One region of the Paenibacillus sp. FSL W8-0426 genome, then DNA from elsewhere that is predicted to be linked to it. Evidence: riboswitches for the same ligand, from Rfam matches in the RefSeq annotation. Region 1 holds a riboswitch; each other region holds the start of a gene.

Region 1 (3,688 bases):
TTCCTGCAAAAGCCTTCTTCTTTCCTCGTCCAGCGTGAGCAGCTCGCGAACCGAAACCTTGATTTTTTTGCCGTCCGCGGCCGCCTGAACCTCATCCGCATGCGCAAGAATCCATTTCATATCCAACATGTACACCGTCTCCTTTGGGCTATAAAAATGCAAAGAGCGCCCTCATCCCTTGGGACGAGGAGCGCTCTGCTCGCGGTGCCACCCAACTTGCCGGGACAGGTAATCCTGTGTCCAGCCTCTTGGTCCGCGATAACGGGCGGTTCCGGTTAACTTGGGGAATGGGTTCGCTCCCCTGGCGAAAACGCCTCCGAGTTGGATGCTCTTCAACGGCATAGTTCCGATCTGCAATTGTTGACAATGATTATATATGAAATGCTCCCCCATTCGCAAGAGCTTCATTCATTATGTTTTCAAACGACCATTGCCCAGGAAATAAGACAGATCGGTCAAGCGCTGACTTTGCTTCTGTCCACCACATTGCCAAATACAGCCCGAACGATCGGCCCCACCACCAGAAGCTGTGCCGGAAGTGCCAGCAAGAAGTTATGGCCGATCGCCGAACCATAGCTTCGCAGGATGGAACGACCTCCAAGTCCATTGGTGAGGTAGGATGTCATTACACCATAGAAAGACATGACCAACACCATGCCGACCACCATAAAAAACGAGAGCGTCAACACGGCCACCAATTTGTTCGACTTGTCGAACGGCAGGGAAAACGCTACTTTTTTCGCCACAGGACCTACCAATATCGATTCAACCGCAAAAGCGACCACAAAACAGATCACAAACTGCAGCAGAATCTCCATCAAAGACAATTTCCCGATCATTCCGCTGTTATACAGATTAAACAACAGCATGATCGTGACCATGCCGAAGCACATCATTAATCCGAACACCACTTGTTCTCTTTTCGTTGTTGGCAATGCACTCATCCTTTCTGTTCATTTGATCATTATAGTGATCACGTTATGCCCTTCATAAGTGAACAAATTGTGAACTTTTAAAATTTAAATCTTTATTTTTTACGTAAGCGCGTTCAATTGCCGCTCTAATTCCAACTTGACAGCTTGGGTTTTCACATCTATTCTATTTCTAAAATGCTAATGGCGAATTATCTGCCCCGGGAGGTATGTTCATATGGCTTTTCAAAAACGCGTCGACCACGTCGGAATCTCCGTTCGCGATCTGGAAACAACGCTCCGCTTCTATACCGAGATTGTCGGTCTGGAACTGAAGGGACGGTTGACTCACACCAACGGTGTCATTCAGCTGGCATTTCTCGGTTTTAACGGGAGCGACGAGACCGAGATCGAGCTGATTCAGGGGTATAGCGACAAGCTGCCATCCGAAGGAACGGTGCACCACTTTGCCATCCATGTGGAGGACATCGAAGCGGAATACCGACGCATTCAGGCAACGGATGCAGAGTTCATCGATGGGGAGATTGTAACCTTGCCGAACGGATATCGTTATTTCTTCATCTATGGACCTGAAAAAGAATGGATTGAATTTTTCCAACGGTAATCCCGGTCGTCCCTCCAATTCCTTACTGGACACAATCCGGACTCTTGCCTATAATTACTGTGATAGCAACGCCCGTAACTTCATAGCTTCCCAGGGGTGTCGGAATTGGCCGGCTGAGAGTGTATCCCATAAGATACTGACCCTTAGACCTGATCTGGATCATGCCAGCGTAGGAATCGGAGTATATTGACCAAGGCACAGCCCCAAGGCTGGTGGCCATTCTCTAACGCCTGCATGCGTCCCGAATAACGGGGCGCTTTTTTGTTAATATCAGAACGTGTGGACCGCGATGCAATTCCCCTGATATGGCATTCTTAATCAGATGTTGTGGACATGAAGCCAAGGAGTACCCGTGCCGATGGCCGGACAATATGAAGGAGAGAAAAAGAAATGAAATGGCGCAAAATGATGGGCCTGATGCTCCTGTGCATCACCCTCGTAACCGTTGCCGCATGCGGCGGCAAGGAAGCGGCACCTGCCGGCGAGAACGGCAGCAGCACGGAAAAGGCAAGCGAAGGCGGCAATGCCGCACTGAAAGACGTTAAGGTGGTGCTCGATTGGACGCCGAATACGAACCATACCGGCCTGTACGCTGCGGTGGATCAGGGCTTTTACAAAGCCGAGGGACTTAACGTCGAAATCGTGCAGCCTGGCGCAGGCGGAGCGGACACGATGGTAGCCTCGAACGAGGTCCCTTTTGGCGTCAGTTACCAGGAGAGCGTAACTCAAGCACGCACGCAAAACGTACCGCTCGTATCCATCGCCGCGGTCATTCAGCACAACACGTCCGGCTTTGCCGCTCCGGTGGACCGGAACATCAAATCGCCCAAAGACTTTGAAGGCAAATCGTATGGAGGCTGGGGCTCTCCGGTAGAAGAAGCCGTCATGCAATCGATTATGGAAGGCGAAGGCGCCGACGTCTCCAAGGTGAAAAACATCAATATGGGCGATGCCGATTTCTTCACTGCCGTGAAACGCGACATCGACTTTGCCTGGATCTTCTATGCGTGGACCGGGATTGAAGCCAAGCTGCGGAATGAACCGATCGACATGCTGTACGTCAAGGATTACTCCGAAGCGCTCGACTATTACACGCCTGTGCTCGTAACCAACGAAACGACGATTCAGAATGATCCGGAGCTGGTTAAAGCGTTCATGAAAGCGACATCCGAAGGATATCAATATGCGATCGATCACCCGGAGGAGGCTGCCAACATTTTGCTGAAGGCCGTTCCGGACCTCGACAAGGATTTAGTACTCGCCAGCCAGAAGTGGCTCAGCCCTAAATATCAGGACGATGCCGCACGTTGGGGCGAACAGAAACAGGAAGTTTGGCAAAATTACGCGGACTGGATGTTCAGCAAAAAACTGCTCGACCAGCAAGTCGACGTTTCCAAAGCGTATACGAACGAATTTTTACCACAATAACGAGAACTATATAACGAAATCGGAAGGAGCCGTGAATGGACATGGCCAGCACACTGCTTAGCATACAAGTGATTCCCAAAACGCCGAACGGCGAAAACTCTTATCCTTACGTCGATCGCGCGATCGAAGTCATTCAACAATCCGGCGTCAAATATCAAGTAAACCCGCTGGAAACGACCATGGAAGGCGAACTTGAGGAGCTGCTGCAGATCGTGCGCAAAATGCACGAAGCACTCGTGGAGGCCGGCAGCCCAAGCATCATTTCCCAGATCAAAATTGCCCATAGCCCTGACGGGTTCAGCATGGATGCCCTCACGGAGAAATATCGCTAATGAATTCATACTGGAAAAGCGTATGGCCGCCCTTCGTGGCGGTTATTCTCTTTATCGCGTTATGGCAGGGAGCCGTATCCCTGTTCCATATTGAAAAGTGGATGCTTCCCGCACCCTCGGACATCGCCCGCGAAGCGGCATCTCAAGCCGATCGCCTCGGCATGCATGCTTGGGCTACCATCCAGCTTACCCTGATCGGCTTCGCTGCCGGCACGGCCGTCGGATTGCTGATCGCGATGGTGCTGCATCTTATTCCTTTGCTCAAACAGGCGTTATACCCTTTGCTTATTTTAAGTCAAAACATACCCACCATCGCGCTGGCTCCGCTCCTGCTGATCTGGTTCGGCTTCGGGCTGCTGCCCAAGCTGATCACGATCGTTCTCGTCTGTTTC
Region 2 (3,688 bases), 3.3 Mb from region 1:
CGCCAACACACTGCCTGTGATAGCGCTGAGCAAAATACCGTTCCGATAATGTCCGAAAGCGGCATACAATCCCGAATATTGTTCGCTTTCCCCCAAATACGGCAAACCATCCGGAGTCGATGGTCTCACGCCGGCCCAGGCTCGCTCGAATCGGGCGTGCGCAACGGCGGGAACCCATGCTGCCGCGGCGGAGATCAGTTTCTGGATTCCTCCAGGGGTCACATGCAAATCCGAAGCTCCCGCCAAGCTTGTTGCACCCAACCACACTTCTCCATTCGCTTTTGGAACGATATAAACATCTTCCGCATAAACGGTCCTGTCCGGTATATTTCCCCGTGCAGCGTCATGATGCGAAAACCGGACAGCAACCATTTCTCCCTTTACCGGCACGACAGGCATGTTCAACCCTACGCTTTCCATCAACTCTACTCCTTGCAGCCCGGCCGCGACTATGACATTTTTACATGTCAACATGCCAATGGAGGTTTGAACCCCTTGTATGCGCCCTGCCCCGGTTTGCAGCGTTACATTCTGAATGCCTTCCATGATTCGAGCCCCGTATGCTTGAGCGGACTTGGCATAAGCTGTGACAAGGTTTAACGGCAGCACTTCGCTTTCAGCTTGCCTGTACAACCCGCCATACGTATCCCGGCTTAGCCAGGGTGCTTGACGCTGCAGTTCCTGCCGATCCCAATACGTGCATGCATTCGAATCTGTTTCATATGCGGCTGCATATAGTCCTGCCTTTTGTCCGCTTCGAAAAGGCGTAATGAACCCGGCCTGCCGCAAGCCAATGTCAATTCCGCTCATCGCTTGAATATGCTCCCTCTGCCGGTGAACCCGTTCACGGCTGCGCCGGGCAAGCTCCGCCATGGCCGCATGATGAAAGTGCTCACTGTCGGCAGCCAGCATGCCGGCCGCCGCCGATGACGTCCCTCCACCCATTCGGGCTCGTTCCAGGAGCATTACTTCCTGCCCGCGGGCTGCCAATTCATAAGCAATGGAACAACCGATGACACCCCCTCCGATCACGATCGTTTCGGCAGACATGTCCTTTCGCGAACGTGGATTCTCTTTTTTGTCGAGAATGTCGAACCCCGAACTACCGTCTAAGCTAATGCGATCATCAAACAACGATTGCCCCTCCTTCATCTTCGTTCAATGGCGTCATTCATGGGCCGTACACCGGACATAGCCTGTTTGAATGCAGCGGCTGCTTGCTCAGGTTTACTGTTCTCCCATATGGCGGACATGACCGCAATCCCGCTTGCCCCGGCTGCGTAAATCGCATCCACGGCATCAAGGCGAATTCCGCCGATCGCAATGACGGGAATGCAAAGGGAGCTGCATATCGCTTTCAATGCAGGTATGCCTCTTGGCGCAGCGCCAATTTTGCTGTTGGTAGCAAAAACGTGCCCAAAAATAACATAATCTGCGCCTTGGCGCTCAGCGGATTTCGCCCCTTCCAAGGAATGCACGGAAACGCCCAGACGGATCGGTTCATGCTTGTTGTCCATCCGGATGGTTGTGCCATACTGTTTGAAATCCGATTCCCCCCTGTGCACGCCGCACAACTTAGGAACAGAAAAACCATCCATTCGATCAGGAATGCCATTAACGACAATTTGCGAAGCCGGGATACCCGCTTCTTGCATTCGTTCGGCCCAATGCAATCTTTGGTTGATCGCAAGATGTTTTTCCCGAATATGAATGTAATCCACCCAAGGGGTCACCCGGATCGCCTTTTCAAGAAAAACATCAAGGTCCCCCGTTCCGTTTGAAATGACATGGAGCTCCAATGATGAAGGTACTGATTGAGTTTGCGAAGCAACCATAACTCGGTTCACCTGCCTTTCGCTGAAAGAACACAAAAAACCACTCCCGCAGGGGAGTGGCGACTTATTCGTATCTTTCGTGCAATGCAAGGCAAATGCGAAACCAATGGGCATTATTCTCACGCGTTTATGCATGGAACGAGCATTGCCGATAATCGCATTGCAATCCAAGCGACGGCTGAAATACAGCCTTCCTTGTCATGACGAAAAACGTGCCACTTCCCTACGCTGGTATGATCCAGATCAGGTACAAAGGGTCCGGAATCGAATTATTCCATCTCAGCCGCATCGCGCGGCACCCCTAGTGCTCTTATGAAGTTGTAGCCTATATTACCATAGGCATCCTGTTTTGTCATCGATCATTTTTGCGTGCACTGCCAAAAATCAGGAAGATCAGCGCTTTTTTAGGTTAGACTACGCAGCTGAAAATATCGCACTATCCAGTGCCTTTTCGTCGGAGGATACTAGCGATTGATATAACAATTTTGCTCAAAATAGCCTCGAGCCGCTGCCTCCTGGGCATCCGTAAAAACTTCCTCCGGCCTGTATCCGTTCGAGCATGTGGCCGGATAATAATATTTGATGCCGCTGTCAGGATCCACACCGCCGATCACGGCCGCCCTCTTAACAAGCCGGCCGCCTCCGATGGCAAAGTTGTTGATTTTTCGGCCTCCGCTCGGAATACCCTGAATGAAAGCAATGATCCCTGTGTCATTTATAGAGTTGTACCAGTCTTCCTGGGAGATGAGCGGCAGAGTAAACGTGTATGAGATGCCATTTCTTCTGGCAAATTCGTTGTGACGATTGATGACCTCGGCCAAATCCTCCTGAACGGCACTGACAATCCGGCTTCTGCGCACATGTTCAAAATGTTGATCATCTCTCAGCAACGGGATCCGTGTCGACGCGATGAGTTCGTTCCGAAAGCCTTCAAGCCACATTTGCTTTTCGGCATCATAGGCGTAGACATAACTATCCAACGTGAAATTGATGCTGTTTCCGTCTTCGTCTGCATAGGTATAGGGTTTCTTTGGGCTCCACACGTGACGAAAAGAGTTTTCGGACTCCCCCATCATTTCCGTCTCATTGGCATACATGTAGTAACCGTCGTAGTCCAGAACAACGATAGCCGGGATATAATCGAACAAGGAGCGAATCGCTGGCGGATCGTCCTGAATCCCCAAATTAAGAGCCATCGTTTGCGTAAACGTCTCCAGCGCCAAATCTTTATCAGCGTTCACAAACTTTGATGAACCGTAGCCCGCTTCTCCACTTTGCTTTTCGTTCTGGTGCATGACCATGCCAGCGTCCATGACGGCAGTCCTCAGCGCTGTCTCGTATCTATTGCTGAGGATCTGGGCCTCTTGGAGTTCCCGACTGCTCTGCGACACGATCCAAAAAAACGGAAAAAAGACAAGCACAAAAACGATGGACAGCTCAGTAATCTTCATTCAGCACCATCCCTCCATACGTGGTAAACACGGCGGGAGATTGGATTGTCCCATTTAGCCATTCGCGGATAAGCATTGCGGGGGTTCGATTCGTATTTCTGACGGACACGGTAAAAAAATCCCCTACTGTAAACGTGTATCTTCGAGCAGGATCCTCCGCGGTTTCTAAACCGTCGGTCGGAAAAAGCTTCTCTTTGATTTGGCTTGAATAATATCCATCCAAAACCGTCTCGTACGTCCCCGTAAAAGTCGCAGGATTTTGGGGATCGATGTAATTCGGCACATATTTTTTGTGCAAATGCTCCATTGAAATGTCGTAGACATTGCCCGTGCGCGCCAATTGTTCTTCGAATTCGGCAAACATCGCTGGAGAAATGTAACCTTTGGTGCGAGCGGAATCAA
Region 3 (3,688 bases), 260 kb from region 1:
TCCAATAGGAACGAGAAAATGTGGAAACGCTCGTTCTTTTCCTCTTTGTGATGGCGAATAGACTTTTTTATTATCGTATGTTCCACCATAGCCAATGTCAATTCTTCAGGCGTATTTGTTACCTAATTGTTATATAGTTCTTTAGATGCATGGTTATTATTTCCTTTGAGTGCAAAATACAGGGGATGAAGTCTGATAACCTAGACCCCACGATACTTCTTCCGGTTCGAATTTAACGGGCATCGGTTTACAGATGGAATCGTTTCTCATATAATTTATGTAACCGAGTTTCATGTGATGAAACATGAGGAGGGCATTCTGCCATGGAGGACCGAAAGTTAACCGTCCGGGCTGTAGAACGGGCGCTGGATATATTATTGTGTTTTACGACCCGCAGCGATCTGGGATTGACCGAAATTGCCAGCCAGATCGGATTGCATAAGAGCACCGTGCATCGTCTCATGGCTACCCTGGAAGACCGGGGATTTGTGATCCGCGATGCGGCGACCGAGAAATACAGACTCGGCATTCGCATTTGGGAACTATCCGCGCATATGTCCCGGAGCGACGATCCCGCCATTTTGCTGCTGCCGGCGATGGAACGGCTGAGAGATCGGCTCGGGGAGACGGTGAGCTTGTATCTGCGCGACGGTGCCGAACGGATTCGGATACAGGCCGTACAGAGCGATCAGGCGATCCGCCGGGTGGCTCCCGTTGGCGCAAGGCTGCCGTTGTCCGTAGGGGCTTCCAGCAAGGTGCTGATGGCTTTTGCAAGCGAGGAAGACCGGGAAGAACTGATGAACGGCCCGGAATGGCCCGTATTCATCGATCCGCAGGCGTATTTGGCGCAGATGGCGGATATTCGGAACGCCGGCTACGCCACAAGTTACGAAGAGCGCGAACCGGGGGCTGCGGCGGTGTCCGTGCCCATTATGGGCCGGGATGGCCGGATCGCCGCCGCGTTGTCCGTATCGGGGCCTGTCAGCCGCCTTTCCCAGGAGACGCTCCATGAGTATGCTCCGGTCCTGAAAGAAGCTGCGGCGCAGATGGGACTTATGCTGGCCTGATCCGAAACGGCATTTTGGAAAATAAGGTTGTTTTTCCGCCATGTTTAGGCTAATCTGTAATGGACAGCCCAAGACATGGGCTGACTGAACTGAATAGGACGCAGCGGCAAAGTTGCCGCTAGCCGTCAAACGTTACTGGGGGAGTCCGAATTGTCCGGACTGAGACGGAATCGCATGAGATTCCGGACCCTTAGCACCTGATCTGGATCATGCCAGCGTAGGGAAGTAATCGGCGAAACAACGACGAGCATCGTCAATATGCCTTGAGTGAAGCTCCCCTGTGGGTAGACTTGCCGTGGCACGTTTGGCGATGAAGGATAAAGCCGGTTCCCTTGGGGAACCGGCTTTTTTAATGCAGTATCCGAGACATCACCGCATCTCCGTGGCATTCCGACAAGGTGGAGATGTGTGATGCGGCGGCCATGGTTGCCATGTTCCCGCCCGCCCTGGAGCTGTATCCGTGTTTTTGAATTCGCCCGTGCTGTACTTCCTTCATGCTTGGCCTGATGAACAGGTGCGCAGAATGAGCAATGCCGGACCATACCATGAGGAGGAGAACGAGCGATGAGTACAGGACACGAAACAGCGGGACAGGAAAACCATCGGGATACGGAAAAAGAAAGCATGGGGCGGCTGCGGCCTTTTCCGGGCAGCCGCAAGGTATACATTCAGGGCTCGCGACCGGACCTGTTGGTCCCCGAACGCGAAATTGCCCTTCATGACACAAGCACTCCCCAAGGGGTGGAGCATAACGAACCGCTCCGCGTGTACGATACGAGCGGTCCGATGACCGATCCGGATTATGAGGTGGACATCCGGACGGGCCTGCCCGCGCTGCGCAGGAAGTGGATTACGGAGCGCGAGGACGTTGAGTCGTACGAAGGCCGGTCGATTAAGCCGGAGGACAACGGCTTGAAGCCGGGCAGCACAAGAGCTGGAGCCGAGACGTATCCCGGCGTTACCGGGAAACCGCTGCGGGCACGGGAAGGGCGATGCGTGACGCAGATGCACTATGCGCGGAGAGGCATCATTACGCCCGAGATGGAATTCGCGGCCATCCGCGAAGGTGTGGAGCCTGAATTCGTACGGCAGGAGCTGGCCAGCGGCCGAGCCATTTTGCCTTCCAATATCAATCATCCGGAGAGCGAACCGATGATGATCGGACGCCATTTTCACGTCAAAATCAATGCCAACATCGGCAATTCGGCCGTATCGTCTTCCATTGAGGAAGAGGTCGAGAAGATGACCTGGGCCGTCCGTTGGGGAGCGGATACGGTGATGGATCTGTCCACGGGCAAAGACATTCACACCACCCGCGAATGGATCATCCGCAATTCGCCGGTACCGATCGGCACGGTGCCGCTCTATCAGGCATTGGAAAAGGTCGGAGGGGAGGCGGAGGCGCTGACGTGGGAGCTGTACCGCGACACGCTGATCGAGCAGGCCGAGCAGGGCGTGGACTACTTTACGATTCATGCGGGCGTGCTGCTCCGCTATATTCCGATGACTGCCAAACGGATGACGGGCATCGTGTCACGGGGCGGATCGATCATGGCGGCCTGGTGTCTGGCGCATCATCAGGAAAATTTCCTGTACACCCATTTCGAAGAAATCTGCGAGATCATGAAGCGGTATGACGTCGCCTTTTCGCTGGGAGACGGCCTTCGCCCGGGCAGCATTTATGATGCCAATGACGAAGCGCAGATGGCGGAACTCGCGACGCTGGGGGAATTGACCCAGATCGCCTGGAAGCATGACGTGCAGGTGATGATTGAGGGTCCTGGACACGTGCCGATGCACAAAATCAAGGAAAACGTGGACTTGCAAATGGAGATTTGCCAGGAAGCGCCGTTCTACACGCTCGGCCCGCTGACCACGGACATTGCGCCGGGGTACGACCATATTACGTCGGCCATCGGGGCGGCCATGATCGGCTGGTTCGGCACATCCATGCTCTGTTACGTTACGCCGAAGGAACATCTCGGCTTGCCGAACAAGGACGATGTGCGCGAAGGCGTCATCGCCTACAAAATCGCGGCCCATGCCGCCGATCTGGCCAAAGGCCATCCGCGTGCGCAGCGCCGGGACGACGCGCTTTCCAAAGCTCGCTTCGAATTCCGCTGGCGCGACCAGTTCAACCTGTCGCTCGACCCGGAACGCGCCATGTCCTATCACGACGAAACACTGCCTGCCGAAGGAGCGAAGCAGGCGCATTTCTGCTCGATGTGCGGACCGAAGTTCTGCAGCATGCGCATTACGCAGGATATCCGTGCATTTGCCGCGGAGAAGGGATTGTCGGAACAAGAGGCGGTTGCCGCAGGCATGCAGGAAAAGGCCGAAGAATACCGGATGCGCTCATAATGCCGGCCTTCTTGCGCGGTTGTCCGCGAATCCGTTAAATTGGCGTTATTTGTCTGTCCGCAACAAAACGGACAGGAGGAGAAGCAAAACAGCAAAAAGCAGTTCATCTCCCTATCTTGGGGAATGAACTGCTTTTTTGCATGTCATGTATCACAAGCCAGACTTTAGCTGCATATTCAATTCCCGTTGCAAATACGGTGCCAGAACGGAAAGGGGACTGTGCACGGTTATGCCGCTAGCCATCGTTACCCGTGCTGCCG
Region 4 (3,688 bases), 470 kb from region 1:
TAAGTTCGTCAAGCCTTGACAGCATCGCGAACGTATTGCGGGCATCCTGCCCAAACGTCGGCTCATCCAGCAGCAGGATGCGCTGGCCGCGTATGAGGGCAGAAGCTACGCTCAGCCGCCGTTTCTGCCCCATGGACAATTGATACGGATGGCGGTCTGCCAATGCCGCAAGCCCGAATTCCTCCAGCATGCCCAGCGTATTTGCTTGCCTCTCTGCAGGTGACATTGCGGTACCGAGCAGCGAAAATTCCACTTCGTCCACAACCGAGTTCGTCACGAACTGGAATTCCGGGTTCTGAAACACAAAGGCCATCCGTTCCGCCAGCTGCTGCGTCGTGCCGGCGGGTTTCCCCATCACGCGATAGTCCCCCGTCGTTTTCAGAATATGCATCATGGACAGCAGCAACGAACTTTTGCCGGCACCGTTGGCTCCAACGACGCCGATCCAATCGCCGGGGCGGACTTCCAGCTTGTTGACCCGGATCACCTCGGTGCTGCCCCGCCATCCGATGACGTCGCGCAGCTCCAGTACAGGTTCCTCGTGAAGTCGTTGCCGCACGGCAGGTTCAGGCCCTGCCGCGCTCCCTGCCTGCTGTCCCTGTTCCTCCCATACGCCCGGGTACCAAATGCCATATGACCTGAGCAGATCCCGCTGCTCCGCAAATATTTGCGCTGCCGGACCGTCCGCGGCGATCTGCCCTTCGGGGGACAGCACGACGATCCGATCGACCCAGTCCACGATTTCGTCGATTTTGTGTTCCACGATGATCAAGGTTTTGTTATGGGCGATCCGTTTCACCGTATCCCAGACCTGCGACGTGCCTTCCCCGTCCAACAGCGCCGTCGGTTCGTCCATGAACAATACGTCCGGTTCCAGCGCAAGAATCGAAGCAATGGCCAGCCGCTGCTTCATGCCCTGGGACAGGGATTGGATCGGAGCACGATGGCCCTCGAAGGCCAGCCCGACCTGCTGCAAAGCAAGGCCGATCCGCGCTGCCATTTGCTCCCGAGGAACGTTCCGGTTCTCCAGCACGAATGCAATCTCCTCATCCGTATGCGACATGCAGAACTGGGCATCCGGGTCCTGGAACACGATGCCTGCCCGCTTTGGCACCAGAATGTCGTCACACTTCATGGGCATCTCCACCGCATGCGGAATGATTCCGCTCAATATTTGCAGCAACGTGGATTTTCCCGATCCGCTTGCTCCCAGCAGCAGCACCTTCTCTCCTTGGCTCACCGATAAAGAGAGCCCTTGAAACAACAGGCCTTGTTCCCCGGGGAATTTGCATCTCAAGTTCACGATGCCCGCTGCTAGCCCGGTTTCCCGCACGCATTCTTGCCTGTGCATTTAATCCAATGCCTCGTAATCCTGCTTCGATGCAGGTCTTAACGTACGGGTCACGCCGGTCAGCTCCAGTGCCTTCGCCAAATAATAGGCAAATACGCCTGCGATCACGGCGCTGCCGATCAGGCGGAACCCGATAAACAGGGTGTAGTTCCAAGTCGAGAGGGACTCGATGTACCCGTATTGGTAATCCAGTATGAGCGAAGCAAGTCCTGCCCCGATGGCGGCCAGGCAGGTCACGGGCAAATTCGTTTTCCGATACAGGAATGCCGCAAAGAAAATTTCCGCGCCCAGCCCTTGCAGCAGCCCGTATACAAGCGTGGACATGCCCCATTCGCTGCCGAGGAAAGCGCTGACCGTGGAGGCCGCAACCTCGGCCAGAATGGCAACGCCCGGCTTGCGAATGACGAGAAAGGCAAACGTTCCCGCCATGAACCACATGCCGTAGATCATCTGCTCGGCATGCACGCCGAACGGTTTCATCAGATCATAGGTCGGTCCCCATATTTTGTAGATCACCCCGAATACAACCGCAATCACGATCGTGACCAAAATATCCGTTAATCTTAATTTGCTGCTGCTCCCCGCATTTACCATTTTCTCTACTCCCCTTCTCTTATCATCAGTAGTTTGAAAATAACAAAAAAGCCTCCCCGATATCGGGCAGGCCATGCGTACAGTTGACGAAACATGGGCGGAAAATGGCACATAAACAGGACAACCCACACTTATCCCATTCAGGAATAAGGCAAAGGATATGCTGCCGAATTCATGAGACGTTGTGTGCACGAATTGCGTGTTTATTTTCCCCATCATGGATCGAATGGTTCTCTACGCTGGCATTACCCAGATCAGATACGGTCAGCGGCACAAGGCCACCCTCTCAGCCCAACTTCATTGAGCTCCCGGCTTTCGTTATTTCAATGGTTATACTGTACAACAGAAGGGTATTTGTGGCAATCCCGAATCATTCCCTTTTATGCACGAGCGATAGTGAAGGCATCCCCATCACAGGAATGCCTTCGGTAGAATCCGCGATCGTTGGCGCAAAGGTCAGGCAAGACTCTTGAACATTAGAGATGACTCTCTGGCAATCGCGTCGCTGATGATTCAGTATTGCGTATTGCCCGATTGGCTCGTTTTGCCGGAGGCGAACCCTTTGAAGAGCGTAGGCACCTTGGAATACCGCGTATTGGTGATTTTGCCGACGGTCGAGCTGCTGTCCGTGCGCAGAATCGAATCCTTGACGTTGGAGATGTTGGAGTTGTCCACACTCATCGTAACCTGATAAGAGGTGCCTCCGTTTTGGCGCACCAGTTTGCCGATGTCGTCTGCCCTGAAATTTTTGATGTTGATCGTTCCCGAGGCATTCATCTGAAATACTTTGTCGTACGCCTTATACGCCGCTCCGCCCGTTATGTTAACGGTGCCGGAGGATTTCAAGGTTAGGGCGTCCTCGCCGACATCCTTCCAGGTCACGTTTTCGATATTGCAGCTGCCATAACAATGAACGCCGTCGGCAGCAGGAGCTTCAATGACTACGTTTTTCAAGGTTGCGCCTGCTTCAAGCCTGAAAATGGGCTTCTGGTTCTCAGCCTGGCTTCCGTCTCCCAACGTGTTCGGATCGGCAGCCACGCTTTTCCCCTTGCCGTCGTACGTTTCGCCTTTTTTGACGATAATCGTCGTTTTGACGATTTCGGGCGCTGCCGCTGCGGGAATCACAGCAAACAATGAGGCAGCCAAACCGGCGGACAAAAGTACGGTCAACATTTTTTTCATCATGAATTCCTCCTTGGCGATCGGATTTTCCCATTACGGGCGGTTTGTCGGCAAGCCTCGCAGATGCACAGCTCCGCTTGTCCTGGCCGCAACCTCATCCTATCAGGAAAGGAACGTTCCAAGAATAATCCGTAGTTCACATCTCTCCGACATTCACGCCAGCTCTGAGAAAATGAGACCTATCCGTACCCGTTCCGAACATCGCATCTGCCGTTGTTAACTCTCGGTGTGCTGGAATTACCTTATTTTCCTTCAGATGAAAGACAACAAGGGCCGACTTGAAATCAAGCCGTCCCCGTCTTTTTATTCAAAATCCAATCCTACGCACCGAACCGCTGGCGGTATCCGCATTTGCGGCAAAGCTCCTCCACCGCTTCGCGTCTCGAAAAACCATAGAACAGATTGTTGGCGCGCTCGCCTTCCACAATCTCCGAGAAGGAACGTTCATGCACGTTCCCCAAATTAATGACGCCTTCGCCGTCCAGGCAGCACGGAACCACCGTTCCATCCACAAGCACCGCGGCTTGCGTGCGCAACGCATGGCAAAATCCTTTACCGTCA

The links. Region 1 has a riboswitch for thiamine pyrophosphate ahead of MKY59_RS02245 (ABC transporter substrate-binding protein). Riboswitches for the same ligand answer to the same signal wherever they lie in the genome.
Region 2: another riboswitch for thiamine pyrophosphate. It lies ahead of MKY59_RS18105 (thiamine phosphate synthase); the one in region 1 lies ahead of MKY59_RS02245 (ABC transporter substrate-binding protein).
Region 3: another riboswitch for thiamine pyrophosphate. It lies ahead of thiC (phosphomethylpyrimidine synthase ThiC); the one in region 1 lies ahead of MKY59_RS02245 (ABC transporter substrate-binding protein).
Region 4: another riboswitch for thiamine pyrophosphate. It lies ahead of MKY59_RS04310 (ECF transporter S component); the one in region 1 lies ahead of MKY59_RS02245 (ABC transporter substrate-binding protein).

What each region holds. Positions count from the first base shown of each region.
Region 1 is NZ_CP150203.1:470,102-473,789, reverse strand. Features, by position in the region: gene serS (serine--tRNA ligase) at 1-129, opposite strand, end outside; gene MKY59_RS02255 (hypothetical protein) at 456-935, opposite strand; gene MKY59_RS02250 (VOC family protein) at 1,150-1,536, shown strand; TPP riboswitch at 1,619-1,730, shown strand; gene MKY59_RS02245 (ABC transporter substrate-binding protein) at 1,927-2,964, shown strand; gene MKY59_RS02240 (MTH1187 family thiamine-binding protein) at 3,006-3,296, shown strand; gene MKY59_RS02235 (ABC transporter permease) at 3,296-3,688, shown strand, end outside.
Region 2 is NZ_CP150203.1:4,065,983-4,069,670, forward strand. Features, by position in the region: gene thiO (glycine oxidase ThiO) at 1-1,134, opposite strand, end outside; gene MKY59_RS18105 (thiamine phosphate synthase) at 1,149-1,835, opposite strand; TPP riboswitch at 2,039-2,148, opposite strand; gene MKY59_RS18110 (hypothetical protein) at 2,300-3,286, opposite strand; gene MKY59_RS18115 (hypothetical protein) at 3,273-3,688, opposite strand, start outside.
Region 3 is NZ_CP150203.1:730,907-734,594, forward strand. Features, by position in the region: gene MKY59_RS03420 (IclR family transcriptional regulator) at 324-1,067, shown strand; TPP riboswitch at 1,195-1,308, shown strand; gene thiC (phosphomethylpyrimidine synthase ThiC) at 1,692-3,428, shown strand; gene MKY59_RS03430 (hypothetical protein) at 3,579-3,688, opposite strand, start outside.
Region 4 is NZ_CP150203.1:940,331-944,018, reverse strand. Features, by position in the region: gene MKY59_RS04315 (ABC transporter ATP-binding protein) at 1-1,351, opposite strand, end outside; gene MKY59_RS04310 (ECF transporter S component) at 1,352-1,945, opposite strand; TPP riboswitch at 2,158-2,267, opposite strand; gene MKY59_RS04305 (pectate lyase) at 2,459-3,127, opposite strand; gene MKY59_RS04300 (radical SAM/SPASM domain-containing protein) at 3,448-3,688, opposite strand, start outside.